One region of the Streptomyces sp. DT224 genome, then DNA from elsewhere that is predicted to be linked to it. Evidence: riboswitches for the same ligand, from Rfam matches in the RefSeq annotation. Region 1 holds a riboswitch; each other region holds the start of a gene.
The links. Region 1 has a riboswitch for cobalamin ahead of ACLQ2N_RS11675 (ABC transporter substrate-binding protein). Riboswitches for the same ligand answer to the same signal wherever they lie in the genome.
Positions count from the first base shown of each region.

Region 2: linked by a shared signal. The riboswitch ahead of ACLQ2N_RS00825 (ribonucleoside-diphosphate reductase subunit alpha) and the one ahead of ACLQ2N_RS11675 (ABC transporter substrate-binding protein) in region 1 are both predicted to bind cobalamin.
Region 3: linked by a shared signal. The riboswitch ahead of ACLQ2N_RS29010 (CbtB domain-containing protein) and the one ahead of ACLQ2N_RS11675 (ABC transporter substrate-binding protein) in region 1 are both predicted to bind cobalamin.
Region 4: linked by a shared signal. The riboswitch ahead of ACLQ2N_RS18510 (cobalamin biosynthesis protein) and the one ahead of ACLQ2N_RS11675 (ABC transporter substrate-binding protein) in region 1 are both predicted to bind cobalamin.

Region 1 covers NZ_JBNCLI010000004.1:300,908-308,127, forward strand. The annotation lists gene ACLQ2N_RS11660 (acyl-CoA dehydrogenase) at 1-67, shown strand, start outside; gene ACLQ2N_RS11665 (acyl carrier protein) at 312-554, shown strand; gene ACLQ2N_RS11670 (beta-ketoacyl-[acyl-carrier-protein] synthase family protein) at 551-1,774, shown strand; cobalamin riboswitch at 1,828-1,984, shown strand; gene ACLQ2N_RS11675 (ABC transporter substrate-binding protein) at 2,061-3,101, shown strand; gene ACLQ2N_RS11680 (FecCD family ABC transporter permease) at 3,098-4,180, shown strand; gene ACLQ2N_RS11685 (ABC transporter ATP-binding protein) at 4,177-4,956, shown strand; gene ACLQ2N_RS11690 (PRC and DUF2382 domain-containing protein) at 5,043-6,056, opposite strand; gene ACLQ2N_RS11695 (adenosylcobinamide amidohydrolase) at 6,323-7,051, shown strand; gene ACLQ2N_RS11700 (NAD(P)-dependent oxidoreductase) at 7,104-7,220, shown strand, end outside.
Region 2 covers NZ_JBNCLI010000001.1:174,179-181,398, reverse strand. The annotation lists gene ACLQ2N_RS00840 (GntR family transcriptional regulator) at 1-564, shown strand, start outside; gene ACLQ2N_RS00835 (DUF3311 domain-containing protein) at 803-1,057, shown strand; gene mctP (monocarboxylate uptake permease MctP) at 1,054-2,670, shown strand; cobalamin riboswitch at 2,736-2,860, shown strand; gene ACLQ2N_RS00825 (ribonucleoside-diphosphate reductase subunit alpha) at 3,004-5,415, shown strand; gene ACLQ2N_RS00820 (ribonucleotide-diphosphate reductase subunit beta) at 5,415-6,434, shown strand; gene ACLQ2N_RS00815 (hypothetical protein) at 6,436-6,648, opposite strand; gene ACLQ2N_RS00810 (GlxA family transcriptional regulator) at 6,730-7,220, shown strand, end outside.
Region 3 covers NZ_JBNCLI010000012.1:212,726-219,945, reverse strand. The annotation lists gene ACLQ2N_RS29035 (rhamnulokinase) at 1-131, shown strand, start outside; gene ACLQ2N_RS29030 (pirin family protein) at 349-1,314, opposite strand; gene ACLQ2N_RS29025 (tetratricopeptide repeat protein) at 1,436-1,783, shown strand; gene ACLQ2N_RS29020 (GNAT family N-acetyltransferase) at 1,850-2,344, shown strand; gene ACLQ2N_RS29015 (CbtA family protein) at 2,410-3,189, opposite strand; gene ACLQ2N_RS29010 (CbtB domain-containing protein) at 3,222-3,437, opposite strand; adenosylcobalamin (AdoCbl) riboswitch at 3,483-3,574, opposite strand; gene ACLQ2N_RS29005 (histidine phosphatase family protein) at 3,699-4,316, shown strand; gene ACLQ2N_RS29000 (dihydrolipoyl dehydrogenase family protein) at 4,273-5,709, opposite strand; gene trxA (thioredoxin) at 5,829-6,218, shown strand; gene ACLQ2N_RS28990 (hypothetical protein) at 6,244-6,573, opposite strand; gene ACLQ2N_RS28985 (LacI family DNA-binding transcriptional regulator) at 6,828-7,220, opposite strand, start outside.
Region 4 covers NZ_JBNCLI010000007.1:48,428-55,647, reverse strand. The annotation lists gene ACLQ2N_RS18520 (putative cobaltochelatase) at 1-1,510, opposite strand, end outside; gene ACLQ2N_RS18515 (cobyric acid synthase) at 1,507-3,060, opposite strand; gene ACLQ2N_RS18510 (cobalamin biosynthesis protein) at 3,057-4,046, opposite strand; cobalamin riboswitch at 4,170-4,295, opposite strand; gene ACLQ2N_RS18505 (hypothetical protein) at 4,441-4,674, opposite strand; gene ACLQ2N_RS18500 (inorganic phosphate transporter) at 4,707-5,978, opposite strand; gene ACLQ2N_RS18495 (class II aldolase/adducin family protein) at 6,122-6,802, shown strand; gene ACLQ2N_RS18490 (alpha/beta hydrolase) at 6,872-7,220, shown strand, end outside.

The DNA.
Region 1 (7,220 bases):
GGGCGCCGGTTACGCCGACGCGTACGACGATCCGGAGGCCCACTGGCACGCGGAGGCGAGGCGATGAGGGGCACACGGGCGTGCCGTGCGGAACGCGCCCTGCAGGGGCTCGGGGCGGGGGCCGTCCTCCTCGCCTACTGGACGACCGTCGCCCTGTTCGCGCGGTGGACCGGGGCGTCCCGGCCGGGCGTAGGCGAATCGGTTCGCCGCAAGGCGTAACCGGAGCGGCGCTGTTCAGTTGTTCCGGCGTCGGGGCCGTGCGCGCCGGCGCCGGACACCCCACGCGGGTGAGCACGAGGAAAGGAAGAACCATGAGCACGATCCACCCCCGCATCACCGACGTACTCAGCCGTACCTTCAGGGTGCCCGTGGCCGAGATCCTTCCGGACTCCACGATGGACAGCCTGGACATGGACTCCCTGGCGGCCGCCGAGTTCGCCGTCGTCCTCCGGGAGACCACCGGGGTCGAGCTGGACACCGGCATCCTGACCCGGGGGACCACCCTCGCCGAGCTCACGGAGCACCTCGACACGGCGGCGGGCGTCGCCCGATGAGGACACCGGCCATCGCCGTCACGGGTCTCGGCATGATCACCCCGGTCGGCAACGACACGGAATCCACCTGGGACGGGGTGTGCGCCGCGGTGAGCCCGGCCCGCACCGTCCCCGCGCTCGCCGGGTGCGCGATCGACTTCGCCTGCATGGTCGACGGCATCGACCTGGACGCCGAGATCGGCCGCCGTACGGCCTTCCGGATGGGCCGGTACGTCAAGTTCGCGGTCCTGGCCGCACGGGAGGCCGTCGCCGACGCCGGGCTCGACCCGTCCGGCTGGGACGGCAGCCGGGTCGCGGTCGTCGTCGGCACCAGCAGCGGCGGCTCCGCGCACCTCACCGACCAGGCGCTGGTCCTCGAGCGGAGGGGGCCGGAGGCGATCTCGCCGGCCGGTGTCCTGCTGACCATCCCCAACATGCCCGCCGCCGAGATCGCGATCGAGATGCGGGCCACCGGCCCCAGCATGGCCCCCTGCACCGCCTGTTCGTCGGGCGTCACCGCACTGTCCGTCGCCCGCGACCTGCTGGTGACCGGGCAGTGCGACGTGGCCGTCGCGGGGGCGACCGAGTCGACCGTCTTCCCGGTCGCCATGACCGGCTTCGCCCGCTCAGGAGCGGCCGCCCGCGCGGACGGCGACCTGTCCCGGCTCAGCCGGCCCTTCGCCGCCGACCGCGCCGGACTCGTCATGGGCGAGGGTGCCGCCGTCATGGTGCTGGAACGCGCCGCCGACGCGGAGGCCAGAGGCGTCGAACCCCGGGCCCTGCTCGCCGGCACCGGAGCCACCACGGACGCCCACCACCCCACCAGCCCGCACCCCGACGGGCGGGTCGCCCGGGCCGCCGTCGAGGCCGCGCTGCGGAACGCGGGCTGGCGGGCGGAGGAGGTGGAGCACGTCAACGCGCACGGCACCGCGACCGTGCGCAATGACGCCGCCGAGGCCGCGCTGATCAGCCGGATGTACCCGCACCGGCCGCCCGTCACCGCCCCCAAGGGGGTGCTCGGGCACTGCATGGGCGCGGCCGGGGCGATCGAGGCGGGGCTGACGATCCTCACCCTCCAGCGCGGGGTCGTTCCGCCGGTCGCGAACCTGGACGCCCCCGCGCCCGGGTTCGACATCGACTGCGTCACCAAGGTGCCGCTGGTGCGGCCCGTCCACCGGGCCGTCAGCCACTCCTTCGGCTTCGGCGGGCACAACGCGGTGGTGGCCCTGCAACGCCCCTGAGCCCCCGGGGGCGGCGCTGAACCGCGTGGGACGCCCGTGGTAGCGTCCCCGGAGCCAGTCGAACTCCACGTAGGGGTCAGGGAATCCGGTGCGAATCCGGAACTGACGCGCAGCGGTGAGGGGGACGGGCGGGGCCACGGCCACTGGAAGACCACCGTCTCCCGGGAAGGCGTCCCGTCCGAGCGAACCCGAGTCCGAAGACCTGCTGGCGACCGCCGTCCGGGACCGGGCGGCGGACACCGTACAGCGGGTCCCGCGCATGGGCCCAGAGACGCCGAGGTACCCCGTGCCGCCGATATCCGGCCCCGCCCGTTCCGCCGCCCTGCTCACCGCCGCGCTCCTGCTGCTGACGGCCTGCGGGGGAAGCCCGCCCGAAGCGGCCGGAGGCAAGGGCACGGCGGACGGCTATCCGGTCACCCTCAAGAACTGCGGGCGCACCGTCACCGTGCGGGCCGCGCCGCGCCGCGCGGTCTCCGTCGACCAGGGCACGACGGAGATCCTGCTCTCGCTCGGCCTCGCCGACCGGATCGCCGCCACCGCCACCTGGACCGACCCGGTGATGAAGGGCCTGGAGAAGGCCAACACGGGCGTGCAGCGGCTCACCGACAACCGGCCCTCCTCCGAGAAGGTCCTCGACCAGGAGCCCGACTTCGTCGCCGCCGACTTCGAGTCGACCCTCGCCAAGGGCGGCGTCGCCCCGCGCGAACAGTTCGAGGAGCTGGGCGTCCCCACCTACGTCGCGCCCGCCGACTGCACGGCCAAGGACAACACCAAGGACGGCGACGGCGTCCGCACCGGCGCCCTCACCATGGACAGCGTCTACGGCGAAGTACGCGACCTGGCCCGGGTGTTCGGCGTGCCCGAGCGTGGCGAGAAGCTGGTCGCGCGGCTCCGCGCCCGGATCCGCGAGGCCGCCGACGGCGTCGACGGATCCGGTACCTCCGTCCTGTACTGGTTCGCCAACTCCGAGTCCCCCTATCTGGCGGGCTGCTGCGGGGCGCCGGGCATCATCACCCGGGAGCTCGGCCTGAAGAACGTCTTCGACGACACGCACGAGGAATGGCCGCAGATCAACTGGGAGACCGTCGCCGACCGCGACCCGGACGTGCTGGTCATCGGCGACCTCACCCGCACGTCGCAGACCGCGGAGAGCGCCGCCGGGAAGATCGCCTTCCTGGAGTCCAACCCCGTCACGAAGAAGATGGACGCCGTACGCCACAAGCGCTACGTCCTGCTCAGCGGCCAGGCCATGAACCCGACCATCCGCACGGTCGAGGGCGTGGAGCTGGTGGCCGCCGGGCTGCGGGCGTCCGGGCTCGCGGGGTGACGGCCACCGACCGGCTCACCGCACCGCGCGAGAAGGCGACGGAGACCACCGGGTCCGTCCGCCCCCGCCGCCTGCGCGGCGGCCTCCTGTGGACCGGCGGCGTTCTGCTGCTCGCGCTGTCCGTCGCGGTCGCCGTCACCATCGGGCCGGCCCGGATCTCCGTCGTGGACGTCTGGTCCGCCGTCGCCGCGCACCTCGGCATCGGCGAGGCCCGGCTCAGTCCGATCCGCGACGGCATCATCTGGAACCTGCGTATGCCGCGCACCCTGCTCGCCGCCGTCTGCGGGGCGGGTCTCGCGGTCTGCGGGACCGTCATGCAGTCCCTGCTGCGCAACCCGCTCGCCGACCCGTTCGTCCTCGGCGTCTCCTCCGGCGCGTCCACGGGAGCGGTCCTGGTCGTCGTGCTCGGTGCCGGCGGGGGCGCGGTGTCGCTGCCGGCCGGGGCGTTCATCGGGGCGCTCTGCTCGTTCGCGCTGGTGATGCTGCTCAGCCATACCCTGGGCGGCTCCACCGACCGGGTCGTGCTGGCCGGGGTCGCCGCGATGCAGCTGTTCTCGGCACTGACCTCGTTCGTCGTCATGACGGCCGCCGACGCCGAGCAGACCCGGGGCGTGCTGTTCTGGCTGCTCGGCTCGCTCGGCGGGGTGGGCTGGACCGATGTGTGGATCTGCTCCGCCGTTCTCGCCGGCAGCCTGCTGGTCTGCCTGGGCCACGCCCGTACGCTCGACGCCTTCGCCTTCGGGCAGGACGCGGCCGCCGCCCTCGGGGTGAACGTCGCACGCGTCCGCACCGTCCTGCTCTGCACGACCGCGCTGCTGACCGCCGCGCTCGTCAGCTCGGCCGGGGCCATCGGATTCGTCGGGCTGGTCTTGCCGCACGCCGCCCGCGCCCTCACCGGCTCGGGCCACCGCAGGCTGCTGCCGGTCACCGCGCTCGCCGGAGCCGTCTTCCTGGTCTGGGTCGACACGCTCGCCCGGACCGTCCTCGACCCGCAGGAGGTCCCGGTGGGCGTCGTCACCGCCCTCATCGGCGTGCCCGCCTTCGTCGCCGTCCTCTACCGCACCGGGCGGCCCGCGTGACCGGGACGGCCGCGGAGGGCCTGCGGGCCGCAGGAGTCAGCCGCGAGGCGGGCGGCCGCGTCCTGCTGGACGGTGTGACGCTGGCCCCGGAACCGGGCACGACGGTGGGCCTGATCGGCCCCAACGGCTCCGGCAAGTCCACGCTGCTGCGCATCCTCGCCGGGGTCCTCGCCCCGCACGCGGGCGTCGTCACGCTGGACGGCGACCCCCTCACGGCCGTCGGCCGCCGCGCCGTGGCCCGGCGCGTCGCGGTCGTCGACCAGCACGCCGTCACCCAGGACGAGCTGAGCGTCCTGGACGTCGTACGCCTGGGCCGCATCCCGCACCGGCGTGCCTGGTCGGCGCCGACGGACGCGGACGCGGCGGCGGTGGACGAGGCCCTGGAACGCACCGGGCTCACCGGCCGGCGCGATCAGTCCTGGCACACGCTCTCCGGCGGGGAGCGCCAGCGCGTCCAGATCGCCCGCGCGCTCGCCCAGCGACCGCGTGAACTCCTGCTGGACGAACCGACCAACCACCTGGACATCCAGCACCAGCTGGAACTGCTCTCCCTGGTCGCCTCGCTCCCGCTGACCGCCGTCGTCGCCCTGCACGACCTCAACCTGGCCGCCATGTTCTGCGACCGGATCGTGGTGCTCAGCGGCGGACGGGCGGTCGCGGGCGGGCCCCCCGCGCAGGTCATCACGGAGGAGCTGATCGAGGACGTCTACCGGGTGCGGTCCGTCGTGACACCGGACGGCCCGCAGGGGCGGCCCTCGGTGCGCTTCCTGCCCTGACGGTCCCGGGCACACGAGAGGGCGGACCCGCGGGGCGGGTCCGCCCTCCGCATGTCGTGCGGTACGGCCGGCATGCCGGCGAGAGGTCAGCGGTGGCGTCCTCGGCCGAGGTCGCCGCCGGTGTCCTTGCCGCCCATGTCCTTGCCGCCCTTGGTGGTGCCGTCCGCGTAGTCGATCTGCTCCTTGCGCAGTTCGGCGGAGACCTCCTTCTGCTCCGTCACCCTCTCGGTTTCCATCCGGACGCGCTCGACCGGGACGGTCTCCTTGCGCATCGTGGCGCGTTCCGCGTGCAGGGTGACCTCCACGTCCTGCTCCGTCAGATCGCCCGCTCGCGCGGCCGTCCTGTCGCCCGGCTGCAGCGGCTCACGGACCACCCGTACCTCCTCGTGCGAGACCGGCACGCTGCGCGTGACGTTCTCGGTGACGACGTACTTGTGGAGGCGGGCCCTGCCGCTCTCGTACTCCTCGGTGCCGATGTGCAGCTGCTCCTCGGAGCGGATCATCTCCTCCTTGCCGCCCAGGCCGGCCCCGGACCGCTGGGCACCCGCGCCGGCTCCGGCCAGCGGACGCCCCGCGGCGGTACCCGCGTCGGTGTCCCGGTGCCTGCCGGTGCCGGCCGTCTGCGTGCGGTCCGTGCCGGAGGTGCCTGCCGCACCCATGGCCCCGGCCCCGGCGCCTGCTCCGGCCGCCGCGCCGGTACCGGCCGCGCCCATGGTGCCGGTGCCCGTGGTGGTCGGGGAGCCGGTCCCGGAGCGGTCGCCGAGATTGCTCTTGGTGTTCCGTGTCAGGCCGTAGTGCCGGTACAGCTCCTCCTCCTCGGACACGGACAGATGCGCGTCCGCGTCCACCCGGGGGGCGTCCTTGACCTGGTCCTTGCCGTGGGAGATGTGCAGGTCGGAGCCCACTCGACGGGCTCCGGCGAGAGGCACGAAACTCTCCTTCATGCCGAACAGGCCGGTCTTCACCGTGATCCAGTCCGGGCGGCCGGTGTTGTCGTCGACATACACGCGGCCCACGTTGCCGATCTTCTCGCCCTCGGTGTCGTACACCGTCAGGCCGTCGAGCTCTCCGGAATCCGTGAAACCGTCAGCGGCTCCCATATCCGAATCCTCCTCGCCCGGGCGCGTCCTGTGGGTGGGTCCAGCAGAGAAGGCGCGTCCGGATTCCATCGCGCCTCACCCGGATGGACGCTGCAACCGCCCGGCCACCGGGCGCGGCGAGCGGCATCCGCCTCGGACCCGCGCAGCGCCCGCGTCACGCGGGTGTGCGGCTCTCGCGCCCATTACGCCATCCGGGTGAACGGCCGGGTGGTGCGCACCGCCGCGGGGGAGCGGGGCGGCCCCCGGACGCCCCGGCCCCGGCACATATGATCAACGGGTCCACGCCGACCGACGTTCCGCCGTGCCACCCGGGGGTGCCCATCCGTTCCGTACGCATCCGCCTCCCCGCGCAACGCGGCGAACTGCTCGCCCGACGCGAGGACGGCGCGGAGCTGCACCACCTCGTGTGGCGGCTGGGCCCCGGCTGGCGGGTGTGCAGCAGCGCGGTCCTGGGCGGCGGCATCGGCCCGCGCGCGTGGATCCTCAACGCGCAGGTTCCCGGCGGCTACCCCCGCATGGACCCGGACCGCCATCTCGCCGGGATCGCCGCCGCCGCACACCTCAGCGGCCCCGGCGCCGGCCTCATGACCGCCGCCGACGTCACCGCGTACACCACCGCCGACGACGAGGACGTGCGCGCCACCGCCACCTGCGGTCTGGGCGTACGCGGCTGGGCCGCCGTGCCGGACGAGGGCACCGGCGGACCGCCGCGCCCCGGCACCGTCAACATCGTGGTGACGTTCCCGGTGCCGCTGTCCGACGCCGCCCTGGTCAACGCCGTGGCCACCGCCACGGAGGCCAAGGTGCAGGCCCTGCTGGACGCCGGGCTCGACTGCTCCGGCACCCCCACGGACGCCGTCTGCCTCGCCGTCCCCGAACCGGGTCCCGGGACCGGCGCCGCCGAACCGTTCGCCGGGCCGCGCTCCCGCTGGGGCGCGCGACTCGCCAGAGCCGTCCACGCCGCCGTGCTGGAAGGCGCGCTGCGGCAGCCCTGAGAAGCCGAAGCCGCCGCGCCCCCCGGGGGGAGCGGCCGACGAAGGGAACCCCATGACCTCAGCAGTCCCCGCCGCACCGCAGCGGCCCGTCGTCGCCGTACTCGGCACCGGCATCATGGGCGCGGCCATGGCCCGCAGCCTGCTCCGCGCCGGTCTGGAGGTGCGGGCC
Region 2 (7,220 bases), on a different contig from region 1:
CTGGTCGTCGAGGGCCGGCTGGAACGCATCCAGGGCAAGGGCACCTTCGTCGCCAAGCCGAAGGTCTCCCAGGCCCTGCAACTCACCTCGTACACCGAGGACATGCGCGCCCAGGGGCTCGAACCGACCTCGCAGCTCCTGGACATCGGCTACGTCACCGCCGACGACACGCTCGCCGGGCTGCTCGACATCAGCGCCGGCGGCCGGGTCCTGCGCATCGAGCGCCTGCGCCTGGCGAGCGGTGAGCCGATGGCCATCGAGACCACGCACCTCTCCGCCAAGCGCTTTCCCGCACTGCGCCGTTCACTGGTCAAGTACACCTCGCTCTACACCGCGCTCTCCGAGGTGTACGACGTCCGGCTGGCCGAGGCCGAGGAGACCATCGAGACCTCCCTGGCCACCCCGCGCGAGGCCGGGCTGCTCGGCACCGACGTGGGCCTGCCGATGCTGATGCTCTCCCGGCACTCGCTGGACGAGCGGGGCGAGCCGGTCGAGTGGGTGCGCTCCGTCTACCGCGGCGACCGCTACAAGTTCGTGGCCCGCCTGAAGCGGCCGCTGGACTGACCCCTCGTACGCACGTGCCCCGAACGGCCCCCGGACCCGCCTCCGGGGGCCGTTCGGCGCTCCCCGGCAGGGCTCGGCCCGGACCAGCCCTCGGACGTTTGCCGCCATTGGGGCCATCCGACCGGTCCGTGAAGACCGTTGCCGGACCGCAATGCGGACGGGGGGTGACGGTGGCCTGGTCCCTCGCCTAGATTTCCTGCGCATTACAGGTGATCAGCGAGGGGACGGAGTCGCCGCCATGCCGGAAGAACCAGAAGGAAAGCCACCCACCGTCACACCGATGCGGGTGGTCATCGCCCTGTGCCTCATCGCGCCGTTCGTGGCGATGCTCTGGGTGAGTTCGTACGCGAAGATCGACCCGACCTTCATCGGCATCCCGTTCTTCTACTGGTACCAGATGCTCTGGGTACTGATCTCCACCGCGCTCACGATGATCGCGTACAAGCTGTGGCAGCGTGACCAGCGCGCCCGCAAGGGGGGTGCGTCCGCATGAAGGACGGTGTGAACGGCATCGCGCTCGGCGTCTTCATCTTCTTCTTCCTGGCCGTCACGGTCATGGGCTTCCTGGCCGCCCGCTGGCGCAGGGCCGAGAACGAGGCCACCCTGGACGAATGGGGCCTGGGCGGACGGTCGTTCGGCACCTGGGTCACCTGGTTCCTGCTCGGCGGCGACCTCTACACCGCGTACACCTTCGTCGCCGTGCCCGCGGCGATCTACGCGGCCGGCGCGTCCGGCTTCTTCGCGGTGCCGTACACCATCCTGGTGTACCCGCTGATCTTCACGTTCCTGCCCCGCCTGTGGTCGGTCTCGCACAAGCACGGGTACGTCACCACCTCGGACTTCGTCCGCGGCCGGTTCGGCTCGAAGGGTCTTTCGCTGGCCGTCGCGGTCACCGGCATCCTCGCCACCATGCCGTACATCGCGCTCCAACTCGTCGGCATCCAGGCGGTGCTGGACGTGATGGGCGTCGGCGGCGGCGAGAACACCAACTGGTTCGTCAAGGACCTGCCGCTGCTGATCGCGTTCGCGGTGCTCGCCGCGTACACCTACTCCTCGGGACTGCGGGCGCCCGCGCTGATCGCGTTCGTCAAGGACGGGCTGATCTACCTGGTCATCGCCGTGGCGATCATCTACATCCCGATCAAGCTGGGCGGCTTCGACGACATCTTCGCCTCCGCCCAGGACAAGTTCACCAAGGCGGGCGCGGGCGGTCTCGCGCCCGCTGCGGCCGGCCAGTGGGGTTACGCCACGCTGGCGCTCGGGTCCGCGCTCGCGCTGTTCATGTACCCGCACTCGATCACGGCGACGCTCTCCAGCCGCAGTCGTGAGGTGATCCGCCGCAACACCACCATCCTGCCGCTGTACTCGCTGATGCTGGGCCTGCTCGCGCTGCTCGGCTTCATGGCGATCGCCGCCGGCGTGAAGGTGGACAACGGCCAGCTCGCCATCCCGCAGCTGTTCGAGAACATGTTCCCCGACTGGTTCGCGGGGGTGGCGTTCGCCGCGATCGGCATCGGCGCCCTGGTGCCGGCCGCGATCATGTCCATCGCCGCGGCGAACCTGTTCACGCGCAACATCTACAAGGACTTCCTGAAGCCGGACGCGACGCCCGAGCAGGAGACCAAGGTCTCCAAGCTGGTCTCGCTGCTGGTCAAGGTCGGCGCGCTCGCCTTCGTCCTCACCATGGACAAGACCGTCGCGATCAACTTCCAGCTGCTGGGCGGGATCTGGATCCTCCAGACGATGCCGGCGCTGGTGGGCGGACTGTTCACCCGGTGGTTCCACCGCTGGGCGCTGATCGCCGGCTGGGCGGCCGGCATGATCTACGGGACGGCTGCCGCGTACGGGGTCGCCAGCCCGACGCAGAAGCACTTCGGCGGGTCCTCCAAGGAGATCCCGGGCCTCGGCGAGATCGGCTACATCGGCCTCACCGCCTTCGTGCTGAACGTCGTGGTCGTCGTCGTCCTCACCTTCGTCCTGAACGCCGTGAAGGCGCCCGTAGGCACCGACGAGACCTCCCCGGGCGACTACACCGGGGACGTGGGCGACCCGGGTGTCCAGGAGAAGCTGCCGCCGGCCACGGCGGGGGCGCCGGGCGGTCACTGACCGCACACCTTTACCGCACGCGACACAACATGTGGGGGCCGTCCGGCAGGGCGGCCCCCACATGTATGCTCATGCTCGCTGTCGCCGCAGGGGAATCCGGTGTGAATCCGGAACTGTCCCGCAACGGTGTATGCGGTGCGCGTTCGCGCATCCGTGGAGTCCGAGGACCTGCCGACAGCGCATCCGGCTCGACCGAACCGGATGCCCTGACGTCCGGGCCTCGTGGGATGGGCCGGTGGACGCCGCACGGAGTGCCGCCCCGCCCGGGCCCCCTCCTGCCCGGCTGCCCCCGCGCTCCCCGCCGGACCGGAGCCGAGCGAGGGAGAGCACCACGTGACCATCGCGCCAGCCGATCCGGCCTCAGCGCCGAAGACGGCCGAGTCCGAAGCCACCGGACCCGCGAGCGACGGACCGGGCACCGCACTGCTGCGGACCCTGACCGACCTCACCGCCGATCTGCCCGACACCGACCCCGGACGCGTCGCCGCCGCCGCCCTGCGCGGCCGCAACGCCCGGTCGGACGAGGCCGAGCTGCGCTCGCTGGCCACCGAGGCCGCGGCGGGCCTCATCGCCGAGGACCCCGCCTACTCCCGGCTCGCCGCCCGCCTGCTCACCCGGACCATCGCGGACGAGGCCGCGGGCCAGGGCGCCACCTCGTTCTCCGCGTCCGTCGCCGTGGGCCACCGCGAGGGCCTGATCGCGGACCGGACCGCCGAGTTCGTGACGCTGCACGCGGGGGCGCTGGACGCCCTGGTCGAGCGGTCCCTCGCCGACGGGGCCGACGACCGCTTCGGCTACTTCGGACTGCGCACCCTGCACAGCCGCTACCTGCTGCGCCACCCGATCACCCGCCAGGTCATCGAGACCCCCCAGCACTTCATGCTCCGGGTCGCCTCCGGGCTCGCCGAGGACACCTCCGGGCGCGCGCTGGACGAGGTCGCCGCGCTGTACGGGCTGATGAGCCGGCTGGACTACCTGCCGTCCTCGCCGACGCTCTTCAACTCCGGCACCCGCCACCCGCAGATGTCGTCCTGCTACCTGCTCGACTCGCCGCTGGACGAGCTGGACTCGATCTACGACCGCTACCACCAGGTGGCCCGCCTCTCGAAGCACGCGGGCGGCATCGGCCTCTCGTACTCCCGCGTCCGCGCCCGGGGCTCCCTGATCCGGGGCACCAACGGGCACTCCAACGGCATCGTGCCGTTCCTCAAGACGCTCGACGCCTCCGTCGCGGCCGTGAACCAGGGCGGCCGGCGCAAGGGCGCCGCCGCGGTCTACCTGGAGACCTGGCACGCGGACATCGAGGAGTTCCTGGAGCTCCGCGACAACACGGGCGAGGACCAGCGGCGCACGCACAACCTGAACCTGGCGCACTGGATCCCGGACGAGTTCATGCGCCGCGTGGACGCGGACACCGCCTGGTCGCTGTTCTCCCCGGCCGACGTGCCCGAGCTCGTGGACCTGTGGGGCGACGCGTTCGACGCCGCGTACCGGGCGGCCGAGGCGAAGGGCCTGGCCCGCAAGACCATGCCGGCCCGCGAGCTGTACGGCCGGATGATGCGGACCCTGGCGCAGACCGGCCAGGGCTGGATGACGTTCAAGGACGCCTCCAACCGCACGGCGAACCAGACCGCCGAGCCGGGCAGGGTGGTGCACTCCTCGAACCTGTGCACCGAGATCCTGGAGGTCACCGACGACGGCGAGACGGCCGTCTGCAACCTCGGCTCGGTCAACCTCGGCGCGTTCGTCAAGGGCTCCTCGATGGACTGGGAGCGGCTGGACGCCACCGTGCGGACCGCGGTGACCTTCCTCGACCGGGTCGTGGACATCAACTTCTACCCGACCGAGCAGGCCGGCCGGTCCAACGCCCGCTGGCGGCCGGTGGGCCTGGGCGCCATGGGTCTCCAGGACGTCTTCTTCCAGCTGCGGCTGCCCTTCGACTCGCCCGAGGCCCGGGCGCTCTCGACCCGGATCTCCGAGCGCGTCATGCTCGCCGCCTACGAGGCGTCCTGCGACCTCGCGGAGCGGTCGGGCCCGCTGCCCGCCTGGTCGGAGACCCGGGCCGCGCGCGGGGTGCTGCACCCGGACCACTACGCCGTGGAGCTGAACTGGCCGGAGCGCTGGGAGGCGCTGCGGGCCCGGATCGCGAAGACCGGGATGCGCAACTCGCTGCTCCTGGCGATCGCCCCGACCGCGACGATCGCCTCGATCGCGGGGGTCTACGAGTGCATCGAGCCCCAGGTCTCCAACCTCTTCAAGCGGGAGACCCTGAGCGGTGAGTTCCTCCAGGTCAACGGATATCTGGTGGACGAGCTGAAGCGGCTCGGCGTGTGGGACGCGCGGACGCGTGAGGCGCTGCGGGAGTCGAACGGCTCGGTGCAGGGCTTCGCCTGGGTCCCGGCGGACGTGCGGGCGCTGTACCGCACGGCGTGGGAGATCCCGCAGCGCGGCCTGATCGACATGGCGGCGGCCCGTACGCCCTTCCTCGACCAGAGCCAGTCGCTCAACCTGTTCCTGGAGACGCCGACCATCGGCAAGCTCTCCTCGATGTACGCGTACGCCTGGAAGCAGGGCCTGAAGACGACGTACTACCTGCGGTCGCGTCCGGCGACCCGGATCGCCCGTGCCGCGTCCGGGGCCGCGTCGACCGCCGCCCCCATCCCCGTACAGCAGGCGCAGGCTCCCGACGCGGACGCGATCGCCTGTTCCCTGGAGAACCCCGAGTCCTGCGAGGCATGCCAGTAATGAGCACCACCCCCACCGAGAAGAACCTGCTGGACCCGGGCTTCGAGCTCACCCTGCGGCCCATGCGCTACCCGGACTTCTACGAGCGCTACCGGGACGCGATCAAGAACACCTGGCACGTGGAGGAGGTCGACCTCCACTCGGACGTGGCGGACCTCGCCAGGATGACGCCCGCCGAGCAGCACCTGATCGGGCGCCTCGTCGCGTTCTTCGCGACCGGTGACTCGATCGTCGCCAACAACCTGGTGCTGACGCTGTACAAGCACATCAACTCCCCCGAGGCGCGGCTGTATCTGTCGCGGCAGCTGTTCGAGGAGGCCGTGCACGTCCAGTTCTATCTGACGCTGCTCGACACCTACCTGCCCGACCCGGACGACCGCGCGGCGGCGTTCGCGGCCGTGGAGAACATCCCGTCCATCCGCGAGAAGGCGCAGTTCTGCTTCCGGTGGATGGACTCGGTGGAGAAGATCGACCGGCTGGAGTCGAAGGCCGACCGCCGCCGCTTCCTGCTGAACCTGGTCTGCTTCGCCGCGTGCATCGAGGGGCTTTTCTTCTACGGCGCCTTCGCGTACGTGTACTGGTTCCGCTCGCGCGGGCTGCTGCACGGTCTCGCCACGGGGACCAACTGGGTCTTCCGCGACGAGACGATGCACATGAACTTCGCGTTCGAGGTCGTGGACACGGTCCGCAAGGAGGAGCCGGACCTCTTCGACGACGCCCTCCAGCAGCAGGTCACCGACATGCTGAAGGAGGCCGTCGAGGCGGAGCTGCAGTTCGGCCGCGACCTGTGCGGCGAGGGGCTGCCCGGCATGAACACCGAGTCGATGCGCGCGTACCTGGAGTGCGTCGCCGACCAGCGGCTCACCCGGCTCGGCTTCCCGGCGGTGTACGGATCGCAGAACCCGTTCTCGTTCATGGAGCTCCAGGGCGTCCAGGAGCTCACGAACTTCTTCGAGCGCCGCCCCTCGGCGTACCAGGTGGCCGTGGAGGGCACGGTCGCCTTCGACGACGACTTTTAGCCTAGATCCTCGCCCAGCTTCTGACGTACGGACGCCGTGCGGCCCCCACCGGCCGCGCGGCGTCCGCGCTTTGCGGTGGGCGGGTGCTCCGGTCCTGTTCCGCTTCGCGCAGCTCGCGGTCGATGCGGCGCTCGCGGGCCATGCCGACCAGCGCGGGCAGCAGGACGAGGGCGAAAAGGACGGAAATGCCGAGGATGTTCTGGAATGTGTTCATGCCTCTACTGTCCTCGTTCCGGAGGAACGGCGGCAGTGGCAGGACTGTCACACAGCATCGAATTACTGCCACACTGGTTCCATGCTGAACAATGTCGCCGCCCTGATGCTCGACGATGTCCATCCCTTCGAACTCGGCGTGCTCTGCGAGGTGTTCGGCCTCGACCGCAGCGACGAGGGCCTGCCGGTGCACGATTTCGCCGTGGTCTCCGCCGAGGGGCCCCAGCTGCGGACCCACGCCGGTTTCACCATCCGCACCCCCTACGGCCTCGACCGGCTGGAGGAGGCCGACCTCATCGCCGTACCGGCCGGCAGCCGCTTCGGGGAGCGCGAGTTCCCCGAGGAGGTCCTGGTCGCCCTGCGCCGGGCCGTGGAGCGGGGCGCCCGGGTGCTCAGCGTCTGCTCGGGGGCGTACCTCCTGGGCGCGGCCGGGCTGCTGGACGGCCGCCGCTGCACCACGCACTGGCGGCACGCCGACGACCTGGCCCGCCGCTTCCCCAAGGCCGTCGTCGAGCCGGACGTGCTGTACGTGGAGGACGGGCCGGTCACCACGTCGGCGGGGACGGCGGCGGG
Region 3 (7,220 bases), on a different contig from region 1:
GCCTTCCCGACATGCGCCGCCTCGTCGCCCGCACCCAGCACCTGCGGCACTACACCCCTCAAGGCAACAGCGCCGCCTGGGACGCGGCCGCCGCCCGAATCGGCGCACCGACGCACCCGATGATCCCGTGACGCCGGAGCCCCAGATCTCCTATCCCAGGCGGCCAGGAGACGGACCACTGCGGTCGCGGGCCCATGGCCCAGGGATTGCCCTCCCACGCCAGCCGGCGCACGGCGGCGGTGCTCACGGAAGTCCCACGCCCCCGAGTGGCGGTCTCGGCAAGCTTGTACGCCTTGATCCGCGGACGCGCCCCGGGAAGGCTGCGACAGCCCTCGGAGGAATCGCAGCTCAGCGCACCCGCCCCCGCGGCTTCAGTCCCACGTCCGGCAGCGCCGGCGCCGGAATGGGCGGCCCGTCGTAGCCGTGTACGGCCCCGAACCGGTCGCCGCCCATCCAGTCCTCCCGGGCCCGGGCGATCTCGTCCTGGGTCCTGCCCACGAAGTTCCACCACATGATCAGCTCCTCCTCGAACGGTTCGCCGCCCAGGAGCATCAGGCCCGCGTCGGACTCCGCGCGGAGCGGGAGCTCGGTGCGGCCGCAGCCGAGGTAGAGCATGGAGCCGGGGAGGACCGGGACGCCGTCGACCTCGGCCTCGCCGGACATCGAGAGCACGGCGTACTCGAAGTCGGGGTCCAGGGGGAGCCGGGCCCGCGCGCCTCGGGTCAGCGAGAGGTCGGCGCCCACGATCGGGGTGTACGCGGTGCCGGGCGAGGTGGCGCCGTCGAGGTCGCCCAGGATCACCGTGGCCGTGAGGCCGGGGGCGGTGACCGCGGGCAGGTCGCTGTGGTGCTGGAAGTGGGGATCCGCGAAGCGGTGCGCGTCCGGGAGCGCCACCCAGAGCTGGGCACCGTGGAGCAGGGCGGCGTGCGGCTTGGGGCTCTCCTCGGAGTGGCTGATCGCGCGGCCGGAGGTCATGAGGCCGAGTTCGCGCGGGCGGATCGTCTGGAGGCTGCCGAGGCTGTCGCGGTGCAGGACCTCGCCCTCGTGCAGCCAGCTGACGGTCTGGAGGCCCATGTGGGGGTGCGGCGGCACCTGCATCCCGGGTTCGTCGGCGATGTCGTCGGGGCCGTAGTGGTCCACGAAGGCCCAGGCACCGACCATCCGGCGGCCCAGGTTGGGCAGCAGCCTGCGGACCTCGGTGGACTCGCCGAGCCGCACCGTGCGCGGGGCCAGCAGTTCGCGTACGGGCTCCGCGACGACGAAACCCCGGCCCCCGCAGACGGTGGGGACGGCCTGGCGATCGAGATTGCTCATGGCGCTCAACCTATTCCGCTGCGGGCGGGGGCGGGTGGCACCCACGCCGGATGATTAGTGGAATGTTAAACCACCTATCGGTGTTGTGCGGATCGGACACCCGCCCGGCCGAGGAGACGACATGAGCGACAGCTACTACGAGTTCGGAACCGCCGCCGAGCGCTGGGAGCGCGCGGGATTCTTCTTCGACGCGAAGGAGTACACGACCGCGGCACGCATCCTGGACGGCCTCGTCGCGGAGGTCCCGGAGCAGGTCGCGCCCCGGCTGCTGCTGGCCCGCGCCTACTACCACTCGGCGAGCCTCGGGCGGGCCGAGACGGAGCTTCGCGCGGTTCTGGAGCGCGATCCGGTGGAGCACTACGCCCGCCTGATGCTCGGCCGGACCCTGGAGCGCCAGGGGCGGCAGGCCGAGGCGGACACACAGCTGCGGCTGGCGGCAGCGCTGTCCGGTGACCTCGGGCCGGCGTGAGCGCGTCCCGGCACCCGCCATATTCCAGGTGCCGGGAACGGCGGCCACGTGATACTCCACAGGACCATGAACGACCTTGAGACGCCGCGCCTGTTCCTGCACCCCATGAGCCCCGCCGACGCCGAGCACGTCGCCGCGGGTTCGCCGCCGGCCGGGGCGCGCTGGGCTCCCGGCTACCCCTCCCCCGGCGAGCGGGGCGCCGCCTCGCGCTTCCTCACGACCTGCGCGGACACCGGCGACCCCACCCCGTTCTGCTCGTACGAGATACGGCTCCGGGCCGATGGTGTGGTCATCGGCGGCATCGGCTTCCACGGGGCGCCGGACGAGCGGGGCGGCGTCACGATCGGGTACGGGCTCGTGGAGTCGGCGCGCGGACGGGGCTATGCCTCCGAGGCGCTGCGGGCGCTGCTCCGGTTCGCGCGGGGACAGGGCGTCGCCCGGGTGCGCGGGGACGCCGACACGGGCAACATCCCCTCGCAGCGGGTCATGGCGGCGGCCGGGATGCGCCTCGTGGGCGAGGACGCCTCGCTCACGTACTACCTGGTCGAGTGGGCGGCGTAGGACGGGCGGAGCCTGCCGGTGACCCACCCGGCGGGCTCCGCCCGTCGCCTCGTCCACGGCGGCCGTCAGCCCACGGCGGCGGCCGTCCGGTTCGTCCGGCCGTCCGCGAGCGCGTCGGCCCTCGGCACCAGCAGCCGTTCGGTGAGGTGGCCGAAGAGCAGGCCGAACGCGGTCCACAGCGTGGCCTGCACCGCGAGCGTGGCCAGCCGGAACTGCCACAGCAGCGTGGCCGGGAAGTCCGTGCCGACCTCGTTGAACGAGGGCAGGAACACATAGGCGAGGGCGATCAGCAGGACGTAGCCGGCCGCCGCCGCGACCGTCGCGTTCCAGTTGCCCAGGCGGCGTGCCAGCCGCCTGCCGGCGATGACGGCGGCGACCGCGAGCAGCACGCTGAGGGCGACCATCAGGAAGAACAGCGCGGTGCGTTCGCCGATGGTGTCGGGGTTGCCGACGGCCGGCGGGTTGGCCGGGTACTTCAGGAACGGCACGACGTACACGCTGAGCAGCGCGGCGCCCGAGATCAGCGCGGCCGTGACCCTGGGGCCGAACCGGCCCATCCTGCCCAGCGCATAGCAGAAGACGAGCGCGGCGATGCCGCCGGCCGCGACGCCGAAGACGAGCACCCCGGTGGCCAGGCCGGCGGTGGACTGCACGCCCCTGCTGACGAGTTCCTCGCCGGCGCCGTGGTGGTGGCCGTGGGCGCTGTGCGCGGCCTCTTCGATGGCGATGGCCGCGTCGACCCTGGACTCGCCGAGGAAGTAGGCGACGAGCAGCGCGAGCGCCCCCGCGGCCAGTCCGGCGAGCATGCCGCGGATCAACAGGGCTCTGACAGATATGGAGTTCATGAGGGATTCCCCTGGATCAGCCGGTGGGGCGGTCAGTGGCAGGGGAAACCGAGCAGGTGACGGCCGTCGTGGACCCACTCGTGGACGCCTTCGCCCGAGATGAGGGCCGTGGCCCCCTGTTCGGCGCCGACGAAGTAGAGCAGGACCAGCATGAGGATGCCGAAGAAGACCGCCCAAGGAGCAATGGCCTTCAGGGAGATGGGGGTGATGGCGGGTGCGCCGGTTGCGGGGGCAGCACTCTGTGCCATGGCAGAACCTCCTGTGGGAACACGCGTCCCGTTCGTGGTGCCTGAGACGAGGGTGCTGGGTCTGACTTCCCGCGTGCGCGGGTACACAGTGGCGCGACCGTGCCGGATTCTCACCGGACTTCCGTCACACCCTCGTCATGTCGTCGCGACCATACCGCCTGGGCACCGGGCTCCGCCATGCCCCCTGCAAGCGGCCGGTGGGACCCGGATGCCATGGTGTGCTGGGCCGCGGGGCCTGTGTTCCGGGAGTTGAGGGCGGGTATGACGGTACGGGTGATGCTGATCTCACCGGCAATGAACGCGGCGTTGCGTGAGGCCCGGTTCGCCGGTGACGCCACGCTCGACGTGTCGGGTGTGCGTACGGCACGACTGGCCGCACCACACGTCCCGGACGCGGACCGGGCGGTGCACGGCCCGTCCCAGCGGTGCGCCCGTACGGCGGCGGCACTGGGCCTGCGCTCGATGGGCGAACCCGCGCTTCGTGATTGGGAGTTGGGCCGCTGGACGGGTGCCCGGCTGGACGAGGTGAGCACGCGCGAGCCGGCGGAAGTGGCCGCCTGGCTGGCCGACCCCTCGGCCGCCCCGCACGGCGGCGAGTCGCTGCTCGGCCTGTGCGCGCGGGCGGGGGCCTGGCTCGACTCGCTGAGCGGTGCCGGCCGGGTGCTGGCCGTCGCCGAACCGTCCTTGGTGCGTGCGACCGTGGTCCACGCGCTCGCGCTGCCGCCACCGGCGTTCTGGCGCCTCGACGTCGCCCCGCTCACGCTGACGGAGCTGAGCGGCCGGCCGGGGCGCTGGAACCTGCGCGTGGGGCGGCCGCTCGCCCCGCCGGGCCCGGCTACCCCCGGTACGTCTCCAGCAGCCTCAGCCACACCTCGCTGATCGTCGGGTAGGAGGGGACCACGTGCCACAACCGGTCGACGGGGATCTCGCCCGCGACCGCCATGGTCGCCGAGTGGAGCAGTTCGCCGATGCCGGGGCCGACGAAGGTGACACCCAGCAGGACTTCGCGGTCGAGGTCCACCACCATGCGGGCACGGCCCCGGTAGCCGTCCGCGTACAGGCCCGACCCGGCCACGGAGGCGAGGTCGTAGTCAACGGCGCGGACGCGGTGGCCGGCCTGTTCCGCCTCGGCCAGGGAGAGGCCCACCGAGGCGGCCTCCGGGTCGGTGAAGACGACCTGCGGGACAGCCCCGTGGTCGGCGGTCGCCGCGTGGGCGCCCCAGCGGGCGGTGTCCAGTGGCCTGCCCTGCGCGCGGGCCCCGATCGCGTCGCCCGTGATGCGTGCCTGGTACTTGCCCTGGTGGGTCAGGAGCGCGCGGTGGTTGACGTCGCCGGCCGCGTAGAGCCAGTCCGTGCCCTCGACCCGGCAGGTGTCGTCGACGGTGAGCCAGGAGCCGGGTTCCAGGCCGACCGTCTCCAGGCCCAGGCCGTCGGTGCGCGGGGCGCGACCGGTGGCGAAGAGGACCTCGTCGGCCTCGACGCTCTCGCCGTTGTCGAGTTCCACGGTGACCGGTCCTTCGCCGTCCGGGCGGCGTACGGCGGTGGCCGAGACTCCGGTACGGATGTCCGCGCCGGCCCCGGTGAGCGCCTCGGCGACCAGCTCGCCGGCGAACGGCTCCATCCGGGGCAGCAGCCCCTGGCCGCGCACGAGCATGGTGACCTCCGCGCCGAGCGCGTTCCACACGGTGGCCATCTCGACGCCGACGACTCCCCCGCCCACCACGACGAGCCGGCCGGGGACCGCCTTGGCGCTCGTCGCCTCGCGGCTGGTCCAGGGGCGGGCTTCCTCGATGCCGGGCAGGCCGGGGACCACGGCCCTGCTGCCCGTGCAGACGGCGACGGCGTGCCGGGCGGTGAGCCGGTGCTCCGTGCCGTCGGGCGCGGTGACGGTGACCTGCTTGACGCCGGTCAGCCGGCCGTGGCCGCGGAAGATGTCGGCCCCGATCCCGTCGAGCCAGGCGACCTGCCCGTCGTCCTTCCAGTGCGAGGCGTACTCGTCGCGGTGGGCGAGGACGGCGGCGGCGTCCAGCGGTCCCTGGACGGCGCCGCTCAGGCCGGGGACGCGGCGGGCGTCGGCGCGGGCGACCACGGGTCGCAGGAGCGCCTTGCTCGGCATGCACGCCCAGTAGGAGCACTCACCGCCGATCAGCTCCGACTCGACCACCGCGGTGGTCAGCCCGGCGGCCCGGGCCCGGTCCGCCACGTTCTCACCCACCGGACCTGCTCCGATGACCACGACGTCGTACTCGACGGGCTCCGCTCCATGTGTCATGCGGCTCATTCTGGCGGGGGGTGTGGGCGTCGGCCACATGGGCAGGCACGGAATAGCACGAGATCGGGCACCGTTGACCCGGACACGTCTCATACGGGCACAGGAAGAGGGAGCAACGCATGAGCACCGTAGAGCTCACCAAGGAAAACTTCGACCAGGTCGTCAGCGACAACGAGTTCGTCCTGATCGACTTCTGGGCTTCCTGGTGCGGCCCGTGCCGGCAGTTCGCCCCGGTGTACGACGCGGCGTCCGAGCGCCACACGGACCTGGTCTTCGCGAAGGTCGACACGGAGGCGCAGCAGGAGCTGGCGGCGGCCTTCGAGATCCGGTCGATCCCCACGCTGATGATCGTGCGGGACAACGTGGCGGTCTTCGCGCAGCCCGGCGCACTGCCGGAGGCGGCTCTGGAGGACGTGATCGGCCAGGCCAGGAAGCTGGACATGGACGAGGTGCGCAAGGCCGTCGAGGCCGAGCAGCAGAAGGGCGAGGCGGAGGGGCAGCAGCAGTAGCACCGCCTGCCCCCGCGGGGCTGCCTCAGGTGTCGGCCGCGCGCTCCGCGACCCGGGCCGAGAGCCCGTACGGGAGTTCCGACCCGTCGACGAGGAGGCCCTCGACGGCTTTGGTCCTCGGGTCGATGTCCGCCACCATGCCGTCCCCCGCGTACCGGGGATAGCCGGTCTCGCCCGTCTCACCCGTGGCGGTGACCACGGCCGACCGGATGGCGGCGCCCGGTCCCCCGCCGTCGGAGCCCTTGGCCGCGGCGCCCCTGACGCTGGCCCCCGTCGCGCCTTCTCCGGTCGCGGGGGCCTTGTCGTCGGTGAACTCGGGGACGATGAGGATTTCGTAGCTCTGCGGATCGCTCATGGCCAAGACGCTAGGGCCTGTCCGGCGGATCTTCGCGGATCAGCACGCGGCATCTGGTGCATCCCCACGTTCTCGGCTTCGCTCGAACAGGGGAGACCCCACTCCTCGGCGTGCGCCCGGATCATCCTTGTACTGGATGTACTTGGATGATTCGGGCGTGCGGCGAGAATGCGTGCCAGGCGTCGTGGGCCCACGAAGATCCGCCGGACAGGCCCTGGGCACGGGCGGTGCGCCGCGCAGGTCGTCGGTCCGGCTCAGCTGGATTCCCGTCGTACGGTGCGGGCGCGCAGCAGGTCGTGCCGCTCGGGCGGAGTCCTCGGGTGGCGGACAAGGCGGTCCACCAGGTCGGCCAGCGGCTGGGCGGTCGCCAGCTCCATCCGTACGCTGCTGAGCCTCGGCCGCAGCAGCCGCCCGAGCATCGAGTCGTCGGCGCCCACCACGGCGGCCTCGGCGGGTATCGCGATGCCGGCGTCCTGGAGCGCCCGCATCAGGAGCATCGCGTACGTGTCGTCGTACGCGAAGACGGCGTCCAGGCCGAGCGCGGGCCAGCGGGCGGCCACCGACGCGGCCGACTCCTCCTCGTAGCGCAGCGGCAGCACCTCGACGTGGGCGCCGCCGTTCAGCGCGGCCTCCCGGGCGCCGGCCAG
Region 4 (7,220 bases), on a different contig from region 1:
CCGCGCCCTTCACGGCGCCCATGCGCTGCCGGGCGGCCATCGACCCGGAGGCGTCCACGACGAACAGCACGAGGTTGCCCTCGCGCCCCTCCCGCGTCGCCTGCCGCAGGTCGTCCCGCCGCACCACGAGCCCCCGGCCGGACCGGCCCCGTGCCCGCTGGTGCGGGGCGGCGGCCAGGACCGTCGCCGCCAGATGCAGCTTCGTCAGCGCGCCCTCGGGCCGCCGCGCGCCCGTCGTCCGCCCGTGCTCGGTGCGCGCCCGGGACCGCCGCCCCGCCGCGCCCTCGCCGAGACCGGGCACGCTCAGCATCTTCGTACGGAACGGCTCACCGGCCCGTACGGGCTGCTGCTCGCCGCCCTGCCCGGGCAAGGGGACCCCGGGCGTGTCGTCCGCCCCGTCGGCGGGCGCGGGCGGCGTGTCGGGCCCGTCCCCCTGGGGCGGAAGGCCCCCGCCGCCCCCGCCGCCACCAGGCCCGTCCGGCTCCGGCTCGTCGTCCCCGCCGCCGTTCTGCTCCAGCGTGTCGTCCAGTTTGTCCTCGTCGAGGCCCGGCGCGTCGAAGGGATTCCGCCTGCGCCGGTGGGGGAGCGCGAGCAGCGCCGCCTGCCGGACGTCCTCGGCACCTACGTCGGTGCGCCCCGCCCACGCGGCCAGCGCGGTCGCGGTCCTGGCCATGACGATGTCCGCGCGCATCCCGTCGACCTCGAAGGCCGCGCAGGTCGCCGCGATCTGCCGCAACGCCTTGTCGCCGAGCACCACGTCGGGCAACAGCGCCCGCGCGGCCGTGATCCGGTCCCGCAACTCCGCTTCCTCGCCGGCCCAGCGCGCCGCGAAGGCCGCCGGGTCGTCCTCGTAGGCGAGCCGCCGCCGCACCACCTCCACCCGCTGGTCCGTCTCCCGGGACGCCGCGACCTCGACGGTCAGCCCGAACCGGTCGAGCAGTTGGGGGCGCAGCTCGCCCTCTTCCGGGTTCATCGTCCCGACGAGCAGGAACCGCGCCGCGTGCCGTACGGAGACGCCCTCGCGCTCCACGTACGAGGCCCCCATGGCCGCGGCGTCCAGCAAGAGGTCGACCAGATGGTCGTGGAGGAGGTTGACCTCGTCCACGTACAGGATTCCGCGGTGCGCGTCCGCGAGCAGCCCCGGTTCGAAGGCTTTGACGCCCTCCGCGAGGGCCCGTTCGATGTCGAGCGCCCCGACGAGCCGGTCCTCGGAGGCGCCGACCGGCAGCTCCACGGTCCGCGCCGCCCGCGACACGCCGGAGACGTCCTCGTGCGGGCCGTCCGGACACGCCGGATCGGGCGCGGCGGGGTCGCACGAGAAGCGGCACCCCGGCACGACGGGGACCTCCGGCATCAGCGCGGCCAGCGCGCGTACGGCGGTCGACTTGGCGGTGCCCTTCTCGCCGCGGACCAGGACCCCGCCCACGGCCGGGCTGACCGCGTTGAGCAGCAGCCCGAGCCGCAGGTCGTCCTGGCCGACGATGGCGGTGAAGGGGTAAGGCGTACTCACAGGGCCTCCTTGACGGGGGTGGCGGGCGCTCCCGGCGGGATGAACGGCAGACCGGACGGCGCGCCCGACTCGATGAGCCGCCACAGCGCGTCGGTGTCCGCGTGTTCCTCGATCAGGTCGCCGAGGCGGTCGAGCTGTTCCTCGCGCAGGCCGGCGAAGCAGGTGTCGGGCGCGGGCACGAAGCGGCGGCCGGTGAGCCGGGCGACCTCGGCCAGGAAGAGGCGGCGGAAGGCGTCGCTCTCCAGCGAACCGTGCCAGTGGGTGCCCCAGACGGCACCGGACCGGCAGCCGTCCAGCGGGGTGCCCCGGCCGTCCGTCAGGAACGGCTCCCCGCCGCCCACTTCGGCGACGCCGTGATGGATCTCGTACCCCTCGACGGGCGCGCCGAGCGCCTGGCCGGACGGCCGGGCGAGGGTCTTCTCGCGGTCGAAGCGGACGCGCACGGGCAGCAGGCCGAGCGCGTCGACCCGCCCGGCGCGCGACTCGACCTCGTCCTCGATGTGCTCCCCGAGGATCTGGTAGCCGCCGCAGATGCCGAGCACCGGCCGGCCCTCGGCGGCGCGCCGCCGCAGCGCGTCGGCGAGCCCGCGTTCGCGCAGCCAGGCGAGCGCCTTCACGGTGCCCCGGGTGCCCGGCACGATGACGAGGTCGGCGTCGGCCAGCTCCTCGGCCCGGTCCACGAACCGCACGACGACGCCCGGTTCGGCGGCCAGCGCGTCCACGTCCGTGAAGTTCGACATCAGCGGGATGGCGCACACGGCGACGCGCAGGACGTCCTCGCCGTGCGGCGGGGCGACCGCCGACTCGCGTACGGTGCCGCGCAGCGACACCCGCAGGCCGTCCTCCTCGTCGATGCCGAGCCCGTGAGCGAAGGGCAGCACCCCGTATGCGGGACGGCCCGTCAGGTCGCGCAGCATGTCCAGGCCCGGTTCCAGCAGCGAGACGTCGCCCCGGAACTTGTTGACCAGATACCCCGCGATCAGCTCCTGGTCCTCGGGCGCGAGCAGCGCGGTCGTGCCGAAGAAGGAGGCGAAGACCCCGCCCCGGTCGATGTCCCCGACCACCACGACCGGAAAGCGCGCGGCCCGGGCGATGCCCATGTTCACGATGTCCGTACGCCGCAGGTTGATCTCGGCGGGTGAGCCGGCGCCCTCGCAGATCACCGCGTCGTACGTGCTCCGCAGCTGCTCCAGGCAGTCCGTGACGGTGGACAGCAGCTGTTCCTGCCGTCCGCCGTGGTAGCCGCGGGCGCTCATCTCGCCGACCGGCCGCCCCATCAGGACGACCTGGCTGGAGCGGTCGCCGCCGGGCTTGAGCAGCACCGGGTTCATCAGGGCGGTCGGTTCGACGCGGGCGGCCTGGGCCTGCATCGCCTGGGCCCGGCCGATCTCGGCGCCCTCGCGGGTGACGAAGGAGTTCAGTGACATGTTCTGCGCCTTGAACGGGGCGACCTTCACCCCCCGGCGCACCAGCCAGCGGCAGATGCCCGCCGTGACGACGCTCTTGCCCGCGTCCGACGTGGTTCCGGCGACCAGCAGTCCGCCGCTCATATCGTTCTCCGTCCTTGAGGTCTCCCGGTCCGTCCCGCGATCCGGCGCGCGACCGCCCCCGCGCCCAGCCGGGCGGCCACGCCGACGCCGAGGGCGAGCACGCCCACCCGGCGCGAGAGCCGCACGGCGCGCTCGATGTCCCCGGTCTCCACGGCACGGCCCGCCTCCCCGTTGAGCACGGGCCGGTGCTCGACGCGCCCCCCGTACGCGAGGGTCCCGCCCAGCCGTACGCCGAGCGCCCCGGCGAACGCCGCCTCCACGGGCCCCGCATTGGGACTCGGGTGCTTCGCGGCATCGGCCCGCCAGGCCCGTACCGCCTCCCGGGGGCGGCCGCCGGAGGCCACGGCGAGCAGGGCGGTGAGCCGGGCTCCGGGCCAGCCGGCGAGGTCGTCCAGCCGGGCGGATGCCCAGCCGTACCGCAGGTAACGGGGCGACTTGTGGCCGACCATCGCGTCGAGCGTGTTGGCGGCGCGGAAGCCGACGAGCCCGGGGACCCCGGCGAGGGCGCCCCAGACGAGGGCGCCGACCACGGCGTCCGAGGTGTTCTCGGCGACGGACTCCACCACGGCACGCGCGATCCCGGGGCCGTCCAGCGCCTGTGGGTCGCGCCCGCACAGGTGGGGCAGCCGCTCCCGGGCCGACTCGATGTCGCCGGCGGCGAGCGCCCCGCCGATGGCCCGGGCCTCGCGCCCCAGCGACGTACCGCCGACGACGAACCAGGTGGCGGCGGCGGTCAGGGCCACGGAGGCGACGGGACGGCGGCGCAGGGCGCGGGCGGCGAGCGCGGCGCTCCCGGCGGCGCCCCCCGCGCAGATCAGGGTGTGCAGGGCGCCCCGGCCGCGATGGTCGCGCCAGAGCCGGTCCTCGACGGCCGCGGCGGCCCGCCCGAAGGCGGCGACCGGGTGCCCCCTGCGGGGGTCACCGAGCAGCAGGTCGGCGATCAGGCCGGCGGTGGCGCCGTACGCGTAGATGCGATCGGCACGCACGGTTCAGCCGACCGCACCCGAGGCTGCCGACAGAGGGCGTGGGGAGAAGGTCGCACGGCAGCCGGGCATGGCGGTATGTCCTCACTCAGGGTCCGCGCCCTGGTTCGACGTGACGGCGACGAGAGTCTCCTGGCTTCCGGATCGGCGGGACCCCGGTCTTCCAGCCCGCTCGCGCGGGCCGTGACGTGCGGTGGGGGACCGCTCCCCGGTGACAGTGGCGGGACCGCGCCGGATTCGCACCGGCTTCCTCTGCTGTCGCCGTAATGGCTCCGGCAGTCCACCACGCCCCGCGAACGCCCGTCAACTCGCCGTTGACCTGCGGCGGCACGGTGGGGGCGGACGCACATCGGGCCGGACGCGCACGAGGTGCGTCCGGCCCGGGGGAGGCGGTGCGTCAGGCGACGATCAGATAGATCCCGTACGCGACCGCCGCCGCGCACAGCCCGAAGCAGACGTACGCCCCGGCGCGCGCCAGCAGGAGCGAGGAGCCCGCCGGACCGCCCCCGGCAGCCGGCTCCGGCTGCTTGGAGAGGCCGACGATGCCGAGCGTGAAGAGGCCCACCAGGGCGACGGTGGTGACGAGGGAGACGCCGAAGACGGTGCCCAGAGCTGCCCAGTCGATGTTCATACGGGGTGTCCTTACCGGAGTACCGGGGTCTGTCAGACCGTGGCGGGTCGGGCCGGATCGGCGGCGACGGGACCGGCGGGCGCCGGAATGGTGGCGGCGAGGTCGTGCGCCTGGGCCGCGGTGGGCGGCGGGCTCACGGCCGCGATGGCCTGGGTGACGACACCCGCGGGCTCGGCCGGGGCGGCGTCCTCGGTGCCGGGCGCGACATCGCCGTGGCCGACGGGCGTGCGGCGCGAGAGCACCCAGATCGCCCCGGAACCGGCGACCAGGAGGGCCGCGACGACCACGACGCCCCAGGTGCCCTGCTTCGTCAGGAACTCCGCACCCGCGCCGACCAGACCGGCCGCCGGCAGGGTCAGGCCCCAGGCGACGAACATCCGGGTGGCGGTGGACCAGCGGACCACACCCCCGGCCCGGCCGAGGCCCGCGCCCATCACGGCCCCGGAGCAGGACTGCGTGGTGGAGAGGGAGAAGCCGAGGTGCGAGGAGGCCAGGATGACGGTGGCCGCGCTGGTCTGGGCGGCGAAGCCCTGCGGGGGCTTCAGTTCGGTCAGGCCGCTGCCCATGGTGCGGATGATGCGCCAGCCGCCGAGGTACGTGCCGAGCGCGATGGCCAGGCCGGCGCTGACGATGACCCAGACCGGCGGGTTGGAGCCGGGGGAGAGGACGCCGCCGGTGACCAGGGCGAGAGTGATGATGCCCATGGTCTTCTGCGCGTCGTTGGTGCCGTGGGCGAGCGAGACGAGCCCGGCCGAGGCGATCTGGCCGGCCCGGTAGCCCTTGGCGGTGGCCTTCTCCTGGGCGTCGTTCCGGATCTTCCCGCCGATCCGGTACGTGAGCCGGGTGGCCAGGAGCGCGGCCACGCCGGCCACGATCGGGGCGGCGACGGCGGGCAGCAGCACCTTGGTGACGACGGTGCCCCCGTTGACCGACGACCAGCCGGCGGACATCACCGCGGCGCCGATGAGGCCGCCGAACAGTGCGTGGGAGGAGCTGGACGGGAGCCCGACCAGCCAGGTCAGAAGATTCCACAGGATGGCGCCGACGAGCGCCGCGAAGATGACCTCGGTTCTGAGGCCGTCCTCGTTGACGATCCCGCCGGAGATCGTCTTGGCGACCTCCACGGACAGGAACGCGCCGACCAGATTCAGAACGGCGGACATCGCGACCGCCGTCTTGGGTTTGAGTGCGCCGGTCGAGATGGTCGTGGCCATCGCGTTGGCGGTGTCGTGGAAACCGTTCGTGAAATCGAACACTAGAGCTGTCACGATCACTATCGCGAGCAGCAGCGTGATGTGTTCCATTTACCCAGGCAATCGTTCGACGTCATTGGCACGTGGAACGTAGGCAACTTGAGTGAACGGAAGATGAACTGAGCAGGACGCTGCGGTGACCCCCGGAGCGGTGGCCGGGCGGCGCCCGGGGCGGGGCCGGAAAGGATCTTCGTATGAGTGACCGAGAGCACGACGCGATCGCCCGGGGATGGGAGGCGGTCGTCGCCGCGGCGCGCCGCACGGCGGCCGAGGGCCTGGTCGTCGGAACCTCCGGAAACGTCTCGCTGCGGATCGGCGACACGGTGCTGGTCACCCCCAGCGCAGTGGCGTACGACCAGCTGGGCCCCGAGGACCTGACCGGCGTCGATCCGGAAGGCAACCAGACCTTCGGGACACTCGCTCCCACCAGCGAACTTCCCCTCCACCTCGCCGTCTACCGGAACACTGACGCGAAGGCCGTCGTGCACACCCACGCGGTCCACGCCACGGCCGTCTCCACCCTGGTCACGGAGGTCCCCCCGGTCCACTACGCCGCCGCGATGCTCGGCGGCACGGTCCGCGTCGCCCCCTACGCCCGGTACGGCACCCCCGAACTGGCCGCGAACATGCTCACCGCCCTGCGCGACCGCACCGGCTGCCTGCTCGCCAACCACGGCACCGTCACGTACGGCGCCACCCTCGACGAGGCGTACGACCGCACCGCCCAGCTCGAATGGCTCTGCCACGTCTGGCTCACCGCGAGCGCCGTACCCGGCCGTACCCCGGCCCTGCTCTCGGAGGACCAGCTGGGCGAGGTCCGGGAGGCGCTCAAGGGGTACGGGCAACAAGGCCGAGGCGGCGCCGGACGGCGTTGAAGCGACACGGGCGGTACCGGACGGCCCTGCCCACTGGCATCGCGCCGCCCCGGCCACGACACTGTGGGGGTGCGCCCGGTTACCGCGACGGCAGCGGCCGTCACCACACTCATCGGCGCCGGCGCGGCAGCGGTCGCGGCCGGCCGGTTCGCGGGCGACGTCGCCCTCAGGACGCCGCCCGGACGACCGCTCCCCGCCGACCGCGAACTCACCGTCCACGCGACGGCCGCCGGGCAGGTCACCCTGACCCGGTCCCTCACCTCGCTGCGCCCCGGCACGTACGGGCTGGCCGGCAAGGACGTCCACGCCGTCGTCGGCCCCGTGCTCGACCGCGCCCACCAGGCCGCCGACACCGTCGTGCGCCGGCTGGAACGCGTCGACCACGGCGTCCTCGCCCCCGGCGACAAGGTCCGGCTCA